3 regions of the Pseudarthrobacter sp. NIBRBAC000502771 genome follow, and region 2 is predicted to be linked to each of the others. Evidence: predicted binding sites of a transcription regulator. Region 2 holds the regulator's gene; each other region holds the start of a gene.
What was found. The regulator LexA, encoded in region 2, represses DNA repair genes until DNA is damaged. The targets are predictions, from matches to a motif close to TCGAACANNTGTTCGA.
Positions count from the first base shown of each region.

Region 1 (5,457 bases), 1.8 Mb from region 2:
GTCAAGCACGAGCGCACCGCGGACTGCGTGGTGGCCGGCTACCGCCTGCACAAGAGCGGGCCGGACGCCATCGGCTCGCTGCTGCTGGGCTTGTACAAGGACGACGGCGGCCTGGCCAGCGTGGGTGTGATCGGCGCCTTCCCTATGAAGCGGCGGCAGGAGTTGTTCCAGGAGCTGCAGCCGCTGGTGACGGACTTCGATAACCACCCCTGGGCCTGGGCCAGGCAGGAGGAAGGCGAACGGACCCCGCGGAACGCGGAGGGCAGCCGCTGGAGCGCCGGGAAGGACCTGTCCTTCGTGCCCCTGAAGCCCGAGCTGGTGGTGGAGGTCCGCTACGACCACATGGAAGGCGAGAGGTTCCGGCACACGGCCCAGTTCAACCGCTGGCGGCCGGACCGGGACCCGGAATCCTGCACCTACGCGCAGCTGGAGGAGCCGGTGAACTTCGACCTCGCCTCGGTGCTGGCGACCGGCCGATAGCCCCAGGCCGGCCCAGTTTTCATGGGGGAGAGCCCGCCATTTGGGGGAATGGCGGGCTCTCCGGCCTGGAAACCGGGCCAGTCTGTAAGCGGCGGACGGCCTACTTCAGGCCGAGCAGCCTGGTGGGCGTCCGGAAGGACTCCCGGGCCGTCAGGGCGGACACTGCTGCAACGGCGCAGATGATGGCGGTGAAGATGCTGATCTGCACCCAGCCGCCGGGCTTGATGCCACCCATGGCCGCAACGATTGCCGGGGCGAACCCTGCCATCAGGAAGCCGAGCTGCGTGCCGATGGCCAGGCCGGAGAAGCGGACCTTGGTGCTGAACATCTCGGCGTAGAAGGAGGGCCAGACGGCGTTGGCTGCCGCGTAGCCTCCGGAGAAGTAGCCAATGGCGGCCAGGAACATCAGGGGGATGCTGCCGGACTCCAGGCTGAGCAGGAACACCGGGGTGAGGATTGCACTGGCCACGGCGCCGTAGATGAAGACGGGCTTGCGGCCGATCTTGTCCGCCAGCATCCCGAAGAGCGGCTGCGTGCCCAGGGCCACCAGGTTTGCACCCACGACGAGCCACAGGGTGGTGGTGCCGTCCACGCCGGCCACGGTCTTGGCGTAGCTGATGGCCAGGGTGCCGAACACGGTGGAGACGGCGGCGATGAACGCGCAGCAGATGACGCGGAGGACGTCGCGCCAGTGGCCCTTGAGCAGGTCGGCGACGGGCAACTTGGCGATCTGGGCGGTCTTGCGTGCTTCTTCGAAGGCGGGCGGTTCGTGCAGGGTGCGGCGGATCAGGAACGCCACCACCACCACCACGGCGCTGAGCCAGAACGGGATGCGCCAGCCGATGCCGAACTTGATCTCATCCGGCAGGGCCAGGACGGGGATGAACACCAGGGCTGCGAGGATCTGGCCGCCCTGGGTGCCGGTGAGGGTCCAGGAGGTGAAGAAGGAACGGCGGTTGTCCGGCGCGTGCTCGAGGGTCATGGAGGAGGCGCCGGCTTGCTCGCCTGCGGCCGAGAGGCCCTGGCAGAGGCGGGCGAGCACCAGCAGGACGGGAGCCCACCAGCCGACGGTCTTGAAGTCCGGCAGGCAGCCGATCACGAAGGTGGAGGCACCCATCAGCAACAGCGTAAACATCAGCACCTTGCGGCGGCCCACGCGGTCGCCGAAGTGGCCCAGGATGATGGCGCCCACCGGCCGGGCCACGTAGGCGAAGCCGAACGTGGCAAAGGACATGATGGCCGCATTGGTGTCGGCGTCGGGGAAGAAGACCTTGGGGAAGATCAGTGCGGCTGCGGAGCCGAAGATGAAGAAGTCGTAATACTCGACGGCGCTGCCGAGGAAGCTGGCGAGGGCTGCCTTCTTGGGCGTCCCGCCGGAGGTGAGGGCACCCGCCCCGGCGGACGGAAGTGTCTGGCTCATGGTGTTCCTTTGGTGTGACGACATTGTCGCGGATGGATCTGGGGGTCGCAGCCGCCGTTGCCTTGGTGCGGGCGGCGATGCGGCTGGAGTCCGGTGGAAAGACCCGGCAAGGGTAGCCACATGGTGGGAGCTACTTGTGCGATACAGAAACTATGACTGTGAGGATGGTCACCTGTCAAGAAAATAATCACCATCTAGAAATAGCTCTCACATTGTGGCAATATCGAAGCATGAGTGTGAACCAAGCCACAATGAACGACGACGTTCAGCCGGACCCTGCCGCGCTGGCCGAAGAGCCCGGGGGTGGGACCAAGGTGGGGCCGAAGAAGGCGGCGGACCGGACGGACATGGTGGGCAAAGCCCTGGGACTGCTGGTGCTGCTGGGGGAGGAGCCCCGTGGCGCAAGTGCCGCCGACATATCCCGCCGGGCGGAACTGCCGTTCAGCACTACCTACCGCCTGCTCGGATCACTGGCGCGCGACGGATTCGTGGACTACGAGCCGGATGGCCGCCGCTACCACCTCGGCCTCCGGATCTTCCAGCTGGGCCAGCGTGTTTCCAACCACCACGGTTTCGCCGGCACGGCCATGCCGGTATTGCGCAGGGTGACTGCCGAAACCGGCGAAGCAACCATCCTCAGCGTCCGGGACGGCCTCCACCACCTCACCGTCAGCAAAGTGGACGGCCCGCAGATCTTCCGGGTGACCAGCGACCCCGGCCACCTGGGATCTTTGTCCACCACCGCCGTCGGGAAGGCCCTGGTGGCATTCGCCGAGGACGGGGAGCGCGAAAAGCTCCTCGCGGAGTTGCCGCTTGAGCCGCTGACCGGGAAGTCCATCACGGACCGGGAGGCGTTCAGGGCCGAGATTGCCCAGGTCCGCCGGCAGGGCTACGCCGTCATGGATGAAGAGAATGAGGCCGGCATGCGGGCGGTTGCCGTCCCGCTGCTCAACAGCCAAGGCCACGCCTTCGCGTCACTGGCAACGGCTGTTCCCGTCTTCCGGCTGGACCTTGAGGACCTGATCGCCCATGTTCCCCTGCTGCAGGAGGCCGCCGCCGAGCTTGCGGCCCGGCTTCCGCAGCGATAGCGGGCCCAGCGCCCCAACAACTTTTCGCCCCTATTTGTTCGTATAAAGAACATAAGTGCGATAAGTGAACATCTGTTGTACTGTAATCCCTATCACCCCGCAGCGCGGCCCGAGGTCCGCGCCTGCCCGGTGCCGTATCAAAGGAGCTGCACGCATGAGCATTCGAACTGAGTCCTACCTGGTGGGACTGGTTGGTGACGGCGTCACGCCATCGCTCACGCCACCCATGCACGAACGGGAAGGTGACGTGCAGGGCCTGCGCTACCTGTACCGGCCCATCGACCTGCTCGAACTGGGGTTGACCGGGGAAGCGGTGGGAGCCATCCTGCAGAGCGCCCGCACCCTGGGTTTCAACGGACTGAACATCACCCACCCCTGCAAGCAGCTGGTACTCCAGCACCTGGACGAGGTCAGCCCGGACGCCCGCCGGCTCGGCGCCGTGAACACCGTGGTCATCCGGGACGGCCGCTTCATCGGCCACAACACGGACTTTTCCGGCTTCGCCGCCGCCCTGGCATCCGGCCTGCCCGGCGCGCGGCTGGACCGCGTGGTGCAGCTCGGCGCAGGAGGTGCCGGCTCCGCCGTCGCGTACGCCCTGCTCAGCGCAGGCGTTAAAACCCTGGACCTGGTGGACATGGATCCCCAGCGCGCCGCAGCGCGCGCCGCCGAACTGGCAGGATTCTTCCCGGACAGCACCGTGGCGGCACGCACGACGACGGAGCTGCCGCAGCTGATGCCGCTGGCCGACGGCCTGGTGCACTGCACACCCGTTGGCATGGCAGCCCACCCCGGCGTCCCGCTGGACCTGGACCTGCTCGAGCCCCGGCACTGGGTGGCCGACATTGTCTACCGCCCCATCGACACGGAACTGGTCCGCGGCGCCCGCGCCAAGGGCTGCGAGGTCCTGGACGGCGGCCGCATGGCGGTGGGCCAGGCCGCCGACGCGTTCCGGATCTTCACCGGGCTGGACGCTGACCCGGAGCGCATGCGCTCGCACTTCCTGGACCTTGTAGCCGCCGAGGAGGTGGCCGCCTGATGCGCACCGGTATCGCCACCGTCTGCCTTTCCGGCACCTTGAAGGAAAAGATGCAGGCCTGCGCCATCGCGGGCTTCGACGGCATCGAGATCTTCGAACAGGACCTTGTCACTTCGCCGCTCAGCCCGGAAGACGTCCGGAAAATGGCTGCAGACCTGGGGCTTGGCCTGGACCTTTACCAGCCTTTCCGGGATTTCGACGGCGTCACCCCGGACCTGCTCAAAGCCAACCTCCGGCGCGCCGAGGCCAAGTTCAAACTCATGGCACGCCTGGGCATGGACACCATCCTGGTGTGCTCGAACGTTGCCACCGCCACCATCGACGACGATGCCGTCCGCGCCGAACAACTGGCACAGCTCGCCAACCTGGCCGGGGACCACGGCGTCAAGGTGGCCTACGAGGCCCTGGCGTGGGGCAAGTACGTCAACGACTACGAGCACGCCTACCGCCTGGTGGAGATGGTGGACCATCCCAACCTGGGCACCTGCCTGGATTCCTTCCACATCCTCTCCCGCGACTGGGACACCGCCCCCATCGAGGACATCAACGCGGACAAGATCTTCTTTGTCCAGGTGGCGGACGCCCCCAAGCTCTCCATGGACGTGCTGTCCTGGAGCCGCCACTACCGGGTGTTCCCGGGGGAAGGACAGTTCGAGCTGGCCAAGTTCATGGGCCACGTGGTCCGCGCGGGCTACACCGGGCCGGTTTCGCTCGAGGTCTTCAACGACGTCTTCCGCCAGTCGGACGTGGAACGCACCGCGGTGGATGCGATGCGTTCACTGATCTGGCTGGAGGAGCAAAGCGCCAAATGGCTCGCCGGCAATGAAGCCACGCCCGGCAACCCAGCCGCGCTCCGCCGTCGTTATCCCATGGAACTGGCCACGCTGCCCAAGGTGAACGAACCCGCCGGCTTCAACTTCGCCGAGGTCAAGGCGGACGACACCGCCCAGCTGGAGAAGCTCCTGGGCCAGCTCGGTTTCCAGTTCGAAGGCCGCCACCGGACCAAGGACGTGCAGCTGTGGACCATGGGCCAGGCACGCGTGATCATCAACGAACAGGCAGCGCAGCACGCGGAGCCCGCCATCGCCGCGCTGGGATTCGACGTCGATTCACCCGTGATTGCCTCCGCCCGCGCCCAGCAGCTCAAGGCCCCTGTGGTGGCCCGCAAGGTCCAGGCGGACGAGGAAGTGTTCCAGGGCATTGCCGCCCCGGACTCCACCGAAATCTTCCTCTGCCAGGGCAGCCCGGACGGCACCGCGGCCTGGACCCACGAATTCGGCGAAGGGCTCGAACACCCCTCACCGGGAGCCCGGGCCGTGATTGACCACGTCAACCTGGCCCAGCCGTGGCAGCACTTCGATGAAGCTGTCCTCTTCTACACCAGCGCCCTGGCCCTGGAGCCGCAGCCCTTCGCGGAGGTTCCCAGCCCCAGC
Region 1 covers NZ_CP041187.1:1,210,843-1,216,299, forward strand. The annotation lists gene NIBR502771_RS05755 (ATP-dependent DNA ligase) at 1-480, shown strand, start outside; gene NIBR502771_RS05760 (MFS transporter) at 581-1,900, opposite strand; gene NIBR502771_RS05765 (IclR family transcriptional regulator) at 2,131-2,988, shown strand; gene NIBR502771_RS05770 (shikimate dehydrogenase) at 3,143-4,024, shown strand; gene NIBR502771_RS05775 (bifunctional sugar phosphate isomerase/epimerase/4-hydroxyphenylpyruvate dioxygenase family protein) at 4,024-5,457, shown strand, end outside.
Region 1: NIBR502771_RS05770 (shikimate dehydrogenase) is a predicted target of LexA. The motif match lies at 3,053-3,068, and genes of this name have one in related genera.

Region 2 (5,457 bases):
TCCCGGCCGGCCAGCACGTTCATGTGGAGGCAAATTCCGGCGTGCAGCGTGATGGCCTCAAAGACATGGCGGGTCAGGGACCCGGTGAAGTGGCCGCCAATGAGGTGGTATTCCTGGCCGGCGGGCTCACCGCCGTGCACCAGGTAGGGGCGGCCGGAAACGTCCACCACCGCGTTGGCGAGGGCCTCGTCCAGCGGCACCGTGGCCTCGCCAAACCGGCGGATGCCCGCTTTGTTGCCGAGGGCCGTCCGCAGGACTTCACCGAAGGTGATGGCGACATCCTCAACGGTGTGGTGGACGTCTATGTGGGTGTCCCCGGTGGCCTTGACCGTCATATCGATCAGGGAGTGCTTGCACAGGGCCGTCAGCATGTGGTCGTAGAACGGCACCGAGGTGTCGATGTCCGAGACTCCGGTACCGTCCAGGTTGATCTCCACGAGTACCGAGGACTCGCTGGTGGCACGCTCCATGCGGGCGGTCCGGGCTGCAGCCGTATTCGATCCGGTTGAACTCATGGTGAAGGATCCTTTGTGCGAGAAGAAGTGGTTCAAGGCGTCCAGCGCCGCCGTATCAAGTCTAGGCGTGAAGCGCGGCGTGGCCGGCAAGGATGCGTTCTAGGGAGGTCAGGAAGGCTGTGGTTTCCGCCTCAGTGCCCGCCGTGACGCGGAGGTGGCCCGGGATGCCCACATCGCGGATGAGCACGCCGGCGTCAAGGAGCTCCTGCCAGACCTGGTGCGGGTTTTCCAGGCCGCCGAAGAAAACGTAGTTGGAGTCCGATGCTGCGGGCTTGAGTCCCATCCTGGTCAGCTCGGCCACGATGCGGTCCCTCTGCTTCTTGATGTCCTCGACGTCGGCCATCAGCGCTTCGCGGTGTTCGAGGGCCGCCAGGGCGGTGGCCTGGGTGATGGCGGAGAGGTGGTACGGCAGGCGCACGAGACGCAGGGCATCGGCGACCTCGGGGGCTGCGGCCATGTAACCGAGCCGTGCCCCCGCCAGGGCGAAGGCCTTGCTCATCGTGCGGGAGACGATCAGACGTTCACGGCCGGGCAGGAGTGTCAGTGCGCTCGGCGTTCCGTCGTGTGCGAACTCGTGGTACGCCTCGTCGACGATCACGATGGCCTGGCTGTCCGCGCCGGCGTCATAGACGGCTTCCACGACGTCCAGCCCAAGCCCGGTCCCGGTGGGATTGTTGGGCGAGCAGAGGAACACGATGTTGGGCTGGATTTCCTTAACCTGGCGGGCCGCGGACTCTGCGCTGAGGTCATAGCCTTCCGCGCGTTCCCCGGTGATGTACTGCGTGTCCGTTCCGCTGGCCAGCAACGGGTACATGGAGTACGTCGGCGGGAAGCCCAAGGCCGTGCGCCCTGGCCCGCCGAAGGCCTGGAGGATCTGTTGCAGGACCTCATTGGAGCCATTGGCTGCCCACAGGTTGGTTTCGTCGAGCCCATGCCCGAGATATTCCGCCAGGGCCTTCCGGAGCGCGGTGAACTCGCGGTCCGGGTAGCGGTTGAGGCCTGCGGCGGCTTCCGTAACGGCGGCGCTGATGGCGGCCCGCACATCGGCAGGAACCCCATGGGTGTTTTCGTTGACGTTCAGCAGGATGGGGACGTCCAGCTGGGGAGCCCCATAGGGAGTCAGTCCGCGAAGGTTGCTGCGGAGGGGAAGCCGGTTCAGACGTTCTAGCTGCTGGTTCACCTGAACAGTTTAGTTGCCGCGGCAACTACCGGAAAATGTGACGGTTCCCGCGGCTTCCCACTCAGTGGGTGGGAACGAACAGCTGCTGGCCTGGAAGGACGGTGCCGGCGTCAAGGTTGTTGAGCTGGACAATGTCCGCCACGACGTCGCGGGCGTCCCGGCCCGGCGCGACGGTACCGGCAATGGCCCACAACGACTGTCCGGGCTGCACCGTCACGGTAACGGTGGGTGTCACCGCGAGGTCCGCAACCGAATCCGAGGCCTTGGCCGGGGAATGGAAGAACCCGGCGAGTGACAGCAGGAGAACAGCGAGGACTACAAGCGGGACCCCAATCAGGACGATCCTCCCCCGGCGGGTGAGCCGCAGCGGTGCAGGCGATGGTGAAACCTGGTGAAGAGTTAAAGCTGACATGAACTAAGCCCTCCTGGACTTGCCGTGCTGCCCGGGTGTCCGCCCGCAACGCCCTTGCCGTTCCAAACCGCCGCCGGGCACATCTTCCGGCCGGGTATTCGAAGGAGGCATCTGCTGGTTAGAACACATATTCGAACTTTGCTGGTTAAGTTTTAGCACCTATCAACGAACATTGTCGAGACTCGCTAGAACAAATGTTTGAAAAACCACTATGGCTGGCCTAGTTTTGGAACCAAGAACAACCACTCCTGAAGTTGACCAGCAGGGTCTGACAATGACAGTGGGAGTCCTTCCACCGGCACGGCGGAAACAGCGCCCGGCGGAAGTTCCGGCGGCAAGCGAAAGGCAATGGCGAATATGGCAGCAGCAGCCGCCGGGGGCAGGACCGCCCCGCAATCCAAGAGGACCACCAAAGGGCTGACGCCCCGGCAGAAGAAGATCCTCGAGACCATCCAGCGCTCCGTTAACGAGAACGGGTATCCGCCGTCCATGCGGGAAATCGGCGACACGGTCGGCCTTGCAAGCCTGTCAAGCGTGACCCATCAGCTCTCGCAGCTGGAAAAGCTGGGCTATCTTCGGCGCGACCCCAAGCGGCCCCGTGCCATGGAAGTGTTGATGCCGCTGACGCTGGACGGCGGGGGAAAGAGTGCGGGCACGTCCCGTGCGCCCCAAGCCGCAGGGGACAGCGCCACCGTCACGGAGCTGCCTACTGCTCTGGATACGGCCATGGTTCCGCTGGTGGGCCGGATTGCCGCCGGCGGCCCCATCCTTGCCGAACAGCTCGTCGAAGATGTCATGCCGCTGCCCCGCCAGCTGGTTGGCCAGGGCGAACTTTTCATGCTGAAGGTGGCCGGCGATTCGATGGTGGATGCCGCCATTTGCGATGGTGACTGGGTGGTGGTGCGGCGCCAGGCTGACGCTGCCAACGGGGACATCGTCGCTGCACTGCTGGATGACGAGGCGACGGTCAAGACCTTCCGCCAGCGCGACGGCCACACCTGGCTGCTGCCGCAGAACACCCAGTACGAACCGATCCTGGGCGACCATGCCACCATCATGGGCAAGGTCGTCTCAGTCCTGCGTTCGCTCTAGCCTGCGCACGCCTGCCCGGCATCCGTGCAGGCGCTATCCGGCCGTTCTCAGGACGCGTCGGCGCCCAGCCTGGTGAGGGCTGCCAGCGCTTTGGCGCGGTCAGTGGTGGCCCAGAACGGCGGGAGGGCGCCGCGCAGGAATCCCGCATAGCGCTCGGTGGCCAGCCGCGAGTCCAGGACTGCCACCACTCCTTTGTCCCCGGTTGACCGGATCAGGCGGCCGGCCCCCTGGGCAAGCCGGATGGCAGCGTGGGTTGCCGAAACAGACATGAAACCGTTCCCGCCGGCCTGCGCCACGGCACGCGAACGCGCCGTCATGAGGGGGTCGTCCGGCCGCGGGAACGGGATGCGGTCAATCACTACCAGCCGGCAGGATCCACCGGGAACATCCACACCCTGCCACAGGGACATGGTTCCGAAGAGGCAGGTGTCCGGTTCGTCCGCGAATTGTTTGACCAGGGCGGTCATGGTCGACTCGCCCTGGCAGAGGACAGTCATGTTGAGCATCGGGCGGAGGGCATCGGCGGCTTCCTCGGCCGCCCGCCGCGAGGAGAACAGGCAAAGCGCTCCCCCGTTGGAGGCCTTGATGAGCGCTTCGAGTTCGGCCAGGGCTTCCGGTGAAACACCTCGGCCGGGCTTGGGCAGGTGGCCGGCAACGTAAAGGATGCCCTGTTTGGGGTAGTCGAAGGGCGAGCCAACATCCACGCCCGTCCAGCTGGGCGCTCCGTCACCGATCAGGCCCAGGCCTCCTGCGGCCGGTTCGAAGGCGGTACCGATCGCAAGGGTGGCAGAGGTCAGCACCACGGTGTGGCCGGCGAAGAGCCCCTCCCGCAGCCTCCCGGCGACGGACAGCGGCGCAATGTTGATCAGGACCGGCGCGCTGTCATCGGGCTGCGAATAGCCTTGGCCGGGATCGAAGGTGCTGGCGCGGGAGAACCACACCACTTCCCGGTTTTCCCGGGCAGCGATCAGCCGCTCGCACAGTTCCAGGATGAGCATCAGCCGGGAACGCGCCAGCTGCCGCCCGCCGTCGGCCGTGGTATTGCTGTCCCCTTTGGAATCGGACAACGCAGCCCTGCACGCTTCACGCAGCTGGTCCACGCAGTCAAGCTGTTCCTCGTTCAGTCCGTTGGGGAGAAGTCCGTTGGGCGCGCCCGCGAGGGCCATTTCCAAGTTGGCAGCTGCGGCGTTCAGGGCGTCAACGGTGATGGCGGTGTGTTTCCGTGCGCCGGAAGCGGCCGCGTGGACCATGGCCACGGACAGCTGCCCGGATACGGCTCCCGTCACACGGTCCTGCAGCTCATGCGCTTCGTCCACCACCACGACGTCGTATTCGGGCAGGACTGCCAGTCCTTCGAACGCGCTGACGGCCAGCATGGCGTGGTTGGTCACCACCACGTCAGCCTCGGCGGCATCCTGCCGGGCGAGCTCGCTGAAGCATTCAGCGGCCATCGGGCATTTCTGGGCGCCGAGGCATTCCATTGAGGTGACGGAAACCTGCCGCCATGCACGGTCCGTCACTCCAGGCAGCAGCTCGTCACGGTCGCCGGTGGCCGTCTTCTCCGCCCATTCGCGGAGCCGCACCACTTCCTTGCCCAGCTGTGACGACGGTCCGCCCACGGAGGCGGCGAAATGCGGAACGCTGGTGTCCTCCCCCAGGGAAAACAGCTGCCCTTCCGACGGTTCCTCGGAAGGGAACCCGCCTTCAAGCTTGTGGCGGCACACATAGTTGGACCTGCCCTTGACCAGTGCAACCTTGACCGGCCGGTCCAACGCCGGCGTGATGTTCTTCAGGAGCCGGGGCAGGTCCCTGCCGACAATCTGGGTCTGGAGCGCCAGGGTCGCCGTGGAGACCAGCGCAGGCTTGTTGCTTTCCAGGGCGTGGGCGATCAGCGGTATCAGGTAGGCCAGCGATTTGCCGGTGCCGGTACCTGCCTGGACCAACAGGTGGTTGCCGGTTTCGATGGCCCTGGCCACCTGGCGGGCCATTTCGTGTTGTCCGGTGCGGCTTTGTCCGCCCATGCCGGCGACGGCGCGGTCGAGCAGTTCGATAACGAACTGCTCGCCCGCCGTCTGCGCAGCTTCGCCGGCTGCGAGGTCAGTCATTGACGACGAATTGTTCCAGTTCGGACGCGAGGCCCTCCCGGACCATCACCGCAGCCCTGGTACCGGCCTCGAGGTGGTCCAGGCTGAGGATCTCGGCGTCGGACTCATGGAGCTTGCTGATCAGGTCCCCGCGCTCGTACGGGATGAGCAGCT
Region 2 covers NZ_CP041187.1:3,933,825-3,939,281, forward strand. The annotation lists gene hisB (imidazoleglycerol-phosphate dehydratase HisB) at 1-515, opposite strand, end outside; gene NIBR502771_RS18315 (histidinol-phosphate transaminase) at 577-1,695, opposite strand; gene NIBR502771_RS18320 (LysM peptidoglycan-binding domain-containing protein) at 1,757-2,107, opposite strand; gene lexA (transcriptional repressor LexA) at 2,465-3,199, shown strand; gene NIBR502771_RS18330 (ATP-dependent DNA helicase) at 3,247-5,304, opposite strand; gene hflX (GTPase HflX) at 5,297-5,457, opposite strand, start outside.

Region 3 (5,457 bases), 1.5 Mb from region 2:
CCGTCACAATGCCGTCCACGCCCAGCTGGAGAAGGCGGTGCATTTCGCCCGCATCGTTGATGGTCCACACGTGCACCACCAGGTCCAGGTCATGCGCGCGCCGGATGAAGCCCGGGGTGACAACGGGAACCCGCCCGTAGCGGACGGGCACCTGCAAGGCGTGCACGTCCCGGAGGACCCTGCGCATCAGCCGGTTGAATACCGGCCGGGGAAGTATGGGACCCAGCAGTGTGAACAAGGCATTCGAGGCCACCCCGGCGGAGGAGGCCACCGGCTGGCTGAGCAGCTTGAGTACCGCCCGCCTCCGCCGGTCCGAGAAACTTGTGACCAGCACGCGGTGGTGTACCTGGTGCCGCTCGATCGCGGCAGCAGTGCTCCGGACTGAACTCCAGTCCTTCACGTCCAGGTTCAGCCGCGCGTCAGGAAGCTGGGAAACCAGTTCCTCGAATGTGGGGATGGGTTCCCGGCCGTTGATCCGGGCCTTGGCCACGTCCGCAGCGGGGAGTTCAGCCACCCTGCCCTTGCCGTCGGTGACGCGGTCCAGGGTTTCATCATGGAACAGCAGCAGCACGCCGTCCGCGGTGGTGTGCACGTCCGTTTCGAGGTACCGGAAACCGAGTTCGACGCCGGCGCGGAACGCGGCCATCGAGTTTTCCAGGCCCTCAGCCGAGAATCCCCGGTGTGCCATCCCGATGGGAAGCTGCCGCCCGGCGTCGTCAGGGTGCTCAAAGAAAGGCAGGCTCACACTGCGAGCCTACCTCCAGCGTTCACGGGTGGAACCCGCCGTCAGTCCAGGCAGTCCGTCTCGCCGCAGGGAACGATGTCCACGCCATCGCCGCAGTGCAGCAGGGTCCGCCCGCGGCCGGCGTCCAGGTGGACCCAGACCGCGGTGTGGTCCGCCGTGATGGTGTCCACCACGCCACCCGCCTCAAACCCGGGCGCGAACTGGACCCGGACCCGGTCCCCCTGGCGCAGCTGCTTCCAGTGCGGAGCGGGCGTTGCTTTGCGCAGCGGCGCGTCGGCTGCGTGCTGACTGACGTTTCTTGCCATGGTTGCCCCCTTATCGAGCCGGCGGGAGGGTGCCTGCTCTCCACGCTTCACGCTACGGCGGGAAGGTAAACGCCAGGTGAGCGCGAGCTGTGAAGTTGGGGGTGCGGGGCCCGCACCGCGGGTCAGGAAAACTGGACCCCCAGGGCGGCGAGCCGCGCCTCCAGGACCTGGGCCACGCCGTCGTCGTCAAAATGCGGCGCCTGCTGCCCCGCCGCGCGGATGGCCTCCGGATGGCCGCTGGCCATCGCGTAGCCGTGGCCGGCCCAGCGGAGCATCTCAATGTCGTTGGGCATGTCGCCGAAGGCCACGACGTCGGCGGCGCCGATGCCCAGTGCGGCGGCGTATTCAGCAAGGGTGACGGCCTTGTTAACGCCCGGCAGGGACAGTTCCAGCATGGCAACGCCCGGTGAGGAGTGGGTGGTGGCGGCCAGGTGTCCGACGGCGGGCGCCACCTCGGCGAGGAAGTCGTCCGGGGTGCCTTCGCGGACGATGGCGAGGAATTTGACCACGGCGTCCTTGTCGGTGAGTGTGTCCCGCAGCGGGGCGGGGGTGAACTCGGCGAGGAGTTCGCTGGATTCGTTTTCGATGAAGCCCGGCTCCAGGTGGAAGCCGGCGAGTGTTTCCGCGGCAAACAGCGCGGCCGGGCGGAGCGCCTTGATGATGCGCCGGGCTTCCATGACGGTGTCGATCGCGAGGGTGCGCGCGGAGACCAGGCGGTCCGCCTCAAGGTCCCAGACCACGGCACCGTTGGAGCAGATCACGCGGCCGGTGTGGCCCAGCTGCTCTTCGAGCGGGTGCAGCCAGCGGGGCGGGCGGCCGGTGACAAACACCAGTTCGACGCCGGCGTCACGGCAGGCGTGGAAGGCCCGGACGGTGCGGTCGCTGATCTTTCCGTCGTGTCCGAGGATCGTTCCGTCAATATCGCTTGCAACCAACCGCATCCTGCAAGTCTACGTGGGGATTGGCCGGCGTCGTCCGGCCGGCGGCCCCCAGGCTGGTGCGCCCCCTGGTTCAGACGACTCCGCCGGGTGCCCGATGTCAGTCGCCGGGGCTACACTGGAACTATCGAACATATTTTCGAATAAAGGTGTGTTGTGGGCGTTATTGTCGGTCCCCGCGTGGTAGATGCGGGTGCCTCGTTGTTCTCGGTGCTGATCTCGCCAGTGGCGGTCGCAGCCGGTTTTCCGTCGCCCGCCCAGGACTATTTCGACGGGCGGATCGACCTGAATGCCCACCTGATCAAGGACATCACCAGCACCTTCGTGGTCCGCGTGACCGGGGATTCCATGGAAGGAGCAGGCATCAGCGATGGCGACGAGCTGATCGTCAACCGCGCTCTTGAACCCAAGGACGGGTCCGTGGTGATCGCGGTGCTGGACGGGGAACTGACGGTCAAACGCCTGCGCATCACCGGCACCGGCGTGGTGCTGCAGGCGGAGAACCCAAAGTACCCGGACATCCGCGTACCCGCACTGTCCGAGCTCACCATCTGGGGCGTTGCCACCAGGTGCCTGCATCATGTCTAGGGGGAGCGGTGCCTAAGCCAGTCCCCATGCGGCAGATGCCGCAGATCGCGCACGTGGACGTCAACTGCTTCTACGCCTCCGCCGAGCGCGCCTTCGACCCCTCGCTGGAAGGCCGACCCCTGGTGGTGCTGTCCAACAACGACGGCTGTGCGGTGACACGCTCCCCCGAGGCGAAGGCCCTTAACATCGCCACCGGCGAACCGTGGTTCAAGCTCGCACCGAGGGCCAAGGAGTGGGGCCTGGTGGCCAAGTCCAGCAATTACGAGCTGTACGGGGACATCAGCTCACGGGTCATGGAACTGCTGGGCAGGTATTCGGCATGGTTGGAGGTATACAGCATCGACGAGGCCTTCCTGGGCGTGAAGGGCGGCCCAGACGACCTCCTGGTCCTGGGCCGCCGGATGAAAGAAGCGGTGCGGCGGCATGTCGGGGTGCCGGTCTGCGTGGGCATCGCCCCCACCAAGACCCTGGCCAAGCTCTGCAACAAATGGGCCAAGAACAATCCCGCTTTCGGGGGCGTCTGCCTCTGGGCGGCGGTACCGGCTGACGTCCGGGAACTCCTGATGACCCGGTTGCCTGTGGACGAGATCTGGGGCATTGCCGGCCGGTTGACCAGACGGCTCAACGTGCTGGGAATCTTCACGGTCCAGGACCTTGTCAGTGCGGATCCGGTCATGATCAGGGACAAGTTCTCGGTGGTGCTGATGCGCACCGTCCTGGAACTGCGGGGCACACCCTGCATCCCCATGGAGGAAGAGCGCATCGGCCGGGACCAGCTGATTTTCTCCCGCTCCTTCGCCACTCCGGTAACAACAGCCGCCGGGCTACGGGAGGTGTTCAGCGTTACGGGCAGCAGGCCAGCGCCAGGCTGTCCAAGCACGGCCTGCAGGCAAAGGTCCTGACGGCCTTCGCTGCCACCTCGCCCTTCCGGGACAACGAGCAGGCCTATCCGTCGGTGTGCGTCCCGCTGCCCATGCCCACCGCGGACCCGCTCCTGCTCACCCGGGCGGCGCACGCACTGCTGCCAAACATCAGGGAAGGGCTGAAGTACGCCAAGGCGGGCCTGATGCTCACCGACCTTCGGCCCACCGGCAACCAGCCACCGCTGGAGCCGTTCGAGAACCGGCACGAGGAGCGCGGCATCGGACCCCTGCTGGAACATGTGAGCCATCGCTTCGGGCGCGGCTCAATCGGGCTGGGACATGCGGGAATCAAATCGGGCCTGGACTGGTCCATGAAGCGTGGCATGCGCTCGCCCCGGTACACCACGCATTGGGACGAGCTCCCCGTAGTCAAGGCGGCATGAGGACCGGTTTTCCGCCGCCGGCCGGGGCTGGCGGCGGAACCTGTTCGCGCGCTAGGCCCGGGACCTGTTTTGAATGAAGTGGAAGATGAGGACGACCACTGCGATGACCAAAAGGATGTGGATGAGGCCGCCGCCAATATTTGCGAGCAGGCCGAGAAGCCAGAGAACGGCGATGATAATAGCGATCCAAAGCAACATGAGAATCTCCTACATTGTTTTTCGTTCGAATTGCTGATTGTTCAAGCCGGCGCTGCACCAAAAGCCGGCCGTAAGGAATCCACCCCTGCCTCTCGCTCCGGGCCCCCATGCCACATCTGTTCTTCACGCCCATATGACGTGATGATTATCACCATATTTCAGGAAGGGCCAACTGGAAACGGCATACCAAATGGAAATGGGAACGTGTCTCATCACCTCGCATCCGAGGGGCGGCGGATAAGACGTTCCGGGACGTTTCTTGACCCTCCGCGACGCCGTATTACATATCCGGGTCGCCCCGTGAACCCCCGCTACGGGATTGATTGTGGGACGGCCGGGCCATTCGTAATCTCGACTCAGCATCCGCCCCAGCAGAGGAGTTCCCATGGCCGACCAGCAGGACAAGAATTCGCAGAACCAGCAAAGTACAACCCGCATCGTTGCCGGGCAGGCAGCGGGATCCACACGCCCGCTCGGCCTGAAAATCGGCATCGCCGCAGCCGCCCTGGCCCTGATCGGCGGGGGTGCCGCCGTCGCGTCCGCCGTCAACAACGGCAGCACTGCACCAGCAGCCGACGTGGCGCCCACAGGCAACCCGGCGGCCGAGCTGAAGCTTGGCTACTTTGGCAATGTCACCCACGCCCCGGCCCTGGTGGGGGTCAGCAAGGGATTCATCGCCGATGAACTGGGCAGCACCAAGCTCAGCACCCAGGTGTTCAACGCCGGACCCGCCGCCATCGAAGCGCTGAACGCCGGCGCCATCGACGCCACCTACATCGGGCCGAACCCGGCCATCAACTCCTTCGTGAAGAGCCAGGGCGAATCCGTCAACATCATCGCCGGCGCCGCCGCCGGTGGAGCACAGCTGGTGGTCAAGCCGGAAATCACCTCTGCCGCAGACCTGTTGGGCAAGACCCTCGCGTCGCCGCAGCTCGGCGGGACGCAGGACGTGGCCCTGCGTGCGTGGCTTGCCACCCAGGGCTACAAGACCAACGTGGACGGCAGCGGGGACGTGGCCATCAACCCCACCGAGAACGCCCAGACTCTGAAGCTGTTCCAGGACGGCAAGCTCGACGGCGCGTGGTTGCCTGAACCATGGGCCTCACGGCTGGTGCTGACCGCCGGAGCGAAGGTCCTGGTCGATGAAAAGGACCTGTGGGATGGCAAGCTGTCCGGCAAGCCGGGCCAGTTCCCCACCACCATCCTGATCGTGAACCAGAAGTTCGCCGCCGACCACCCGGACACCGTCAAGGCTCTCCTGAAGGGGCATGTGAAGTCGGTCGATTGGCTGAACAGCGCTTCAGCCTCCGACAAGGCCACCGTCATCAATGCAGCACTGAAGGAAGCCGCCGGCGCCGAACTGAAGGCCGACGTCAT
Region 3 covers NZ_CP041187.1:910,846-916,302, forward strand. The annotation lists gene NIBR502771_RS04335 (glycerophosphodiester phosphodiesterase) at 1-745, opposite strand, end outside; gene NIBR502771_RS04340 (hypothetical protein) at 787-1,050, opposite strand; gene NIBR502771_RS04345 (HAD family hydrolase) at 1,173-1,991, opposite strand; gene NIBR502771_RS04350 (LexA family transcriptional regulator) at 2,145-2,576, shown strand; partial or broken gene NIBR502771_RS04355 (Y-family DNA polymerase) at 2,603-3,882, shown strand; gene NIBR502771_RS04360 (lmo0937 family membrane protein) at 3,934-4,080, opposite strand; gene NIBR502771_RS04365 (ABC transporter substrate-binding protein) at 4,466-5,457, shown strand, end outside.
Region 3: NIBR502771_RS04350 (LexA family transcriptional regulator) is a predicted target of LexA. The motif match lies at 2,116-2,131, and genes of this name have one in related genera.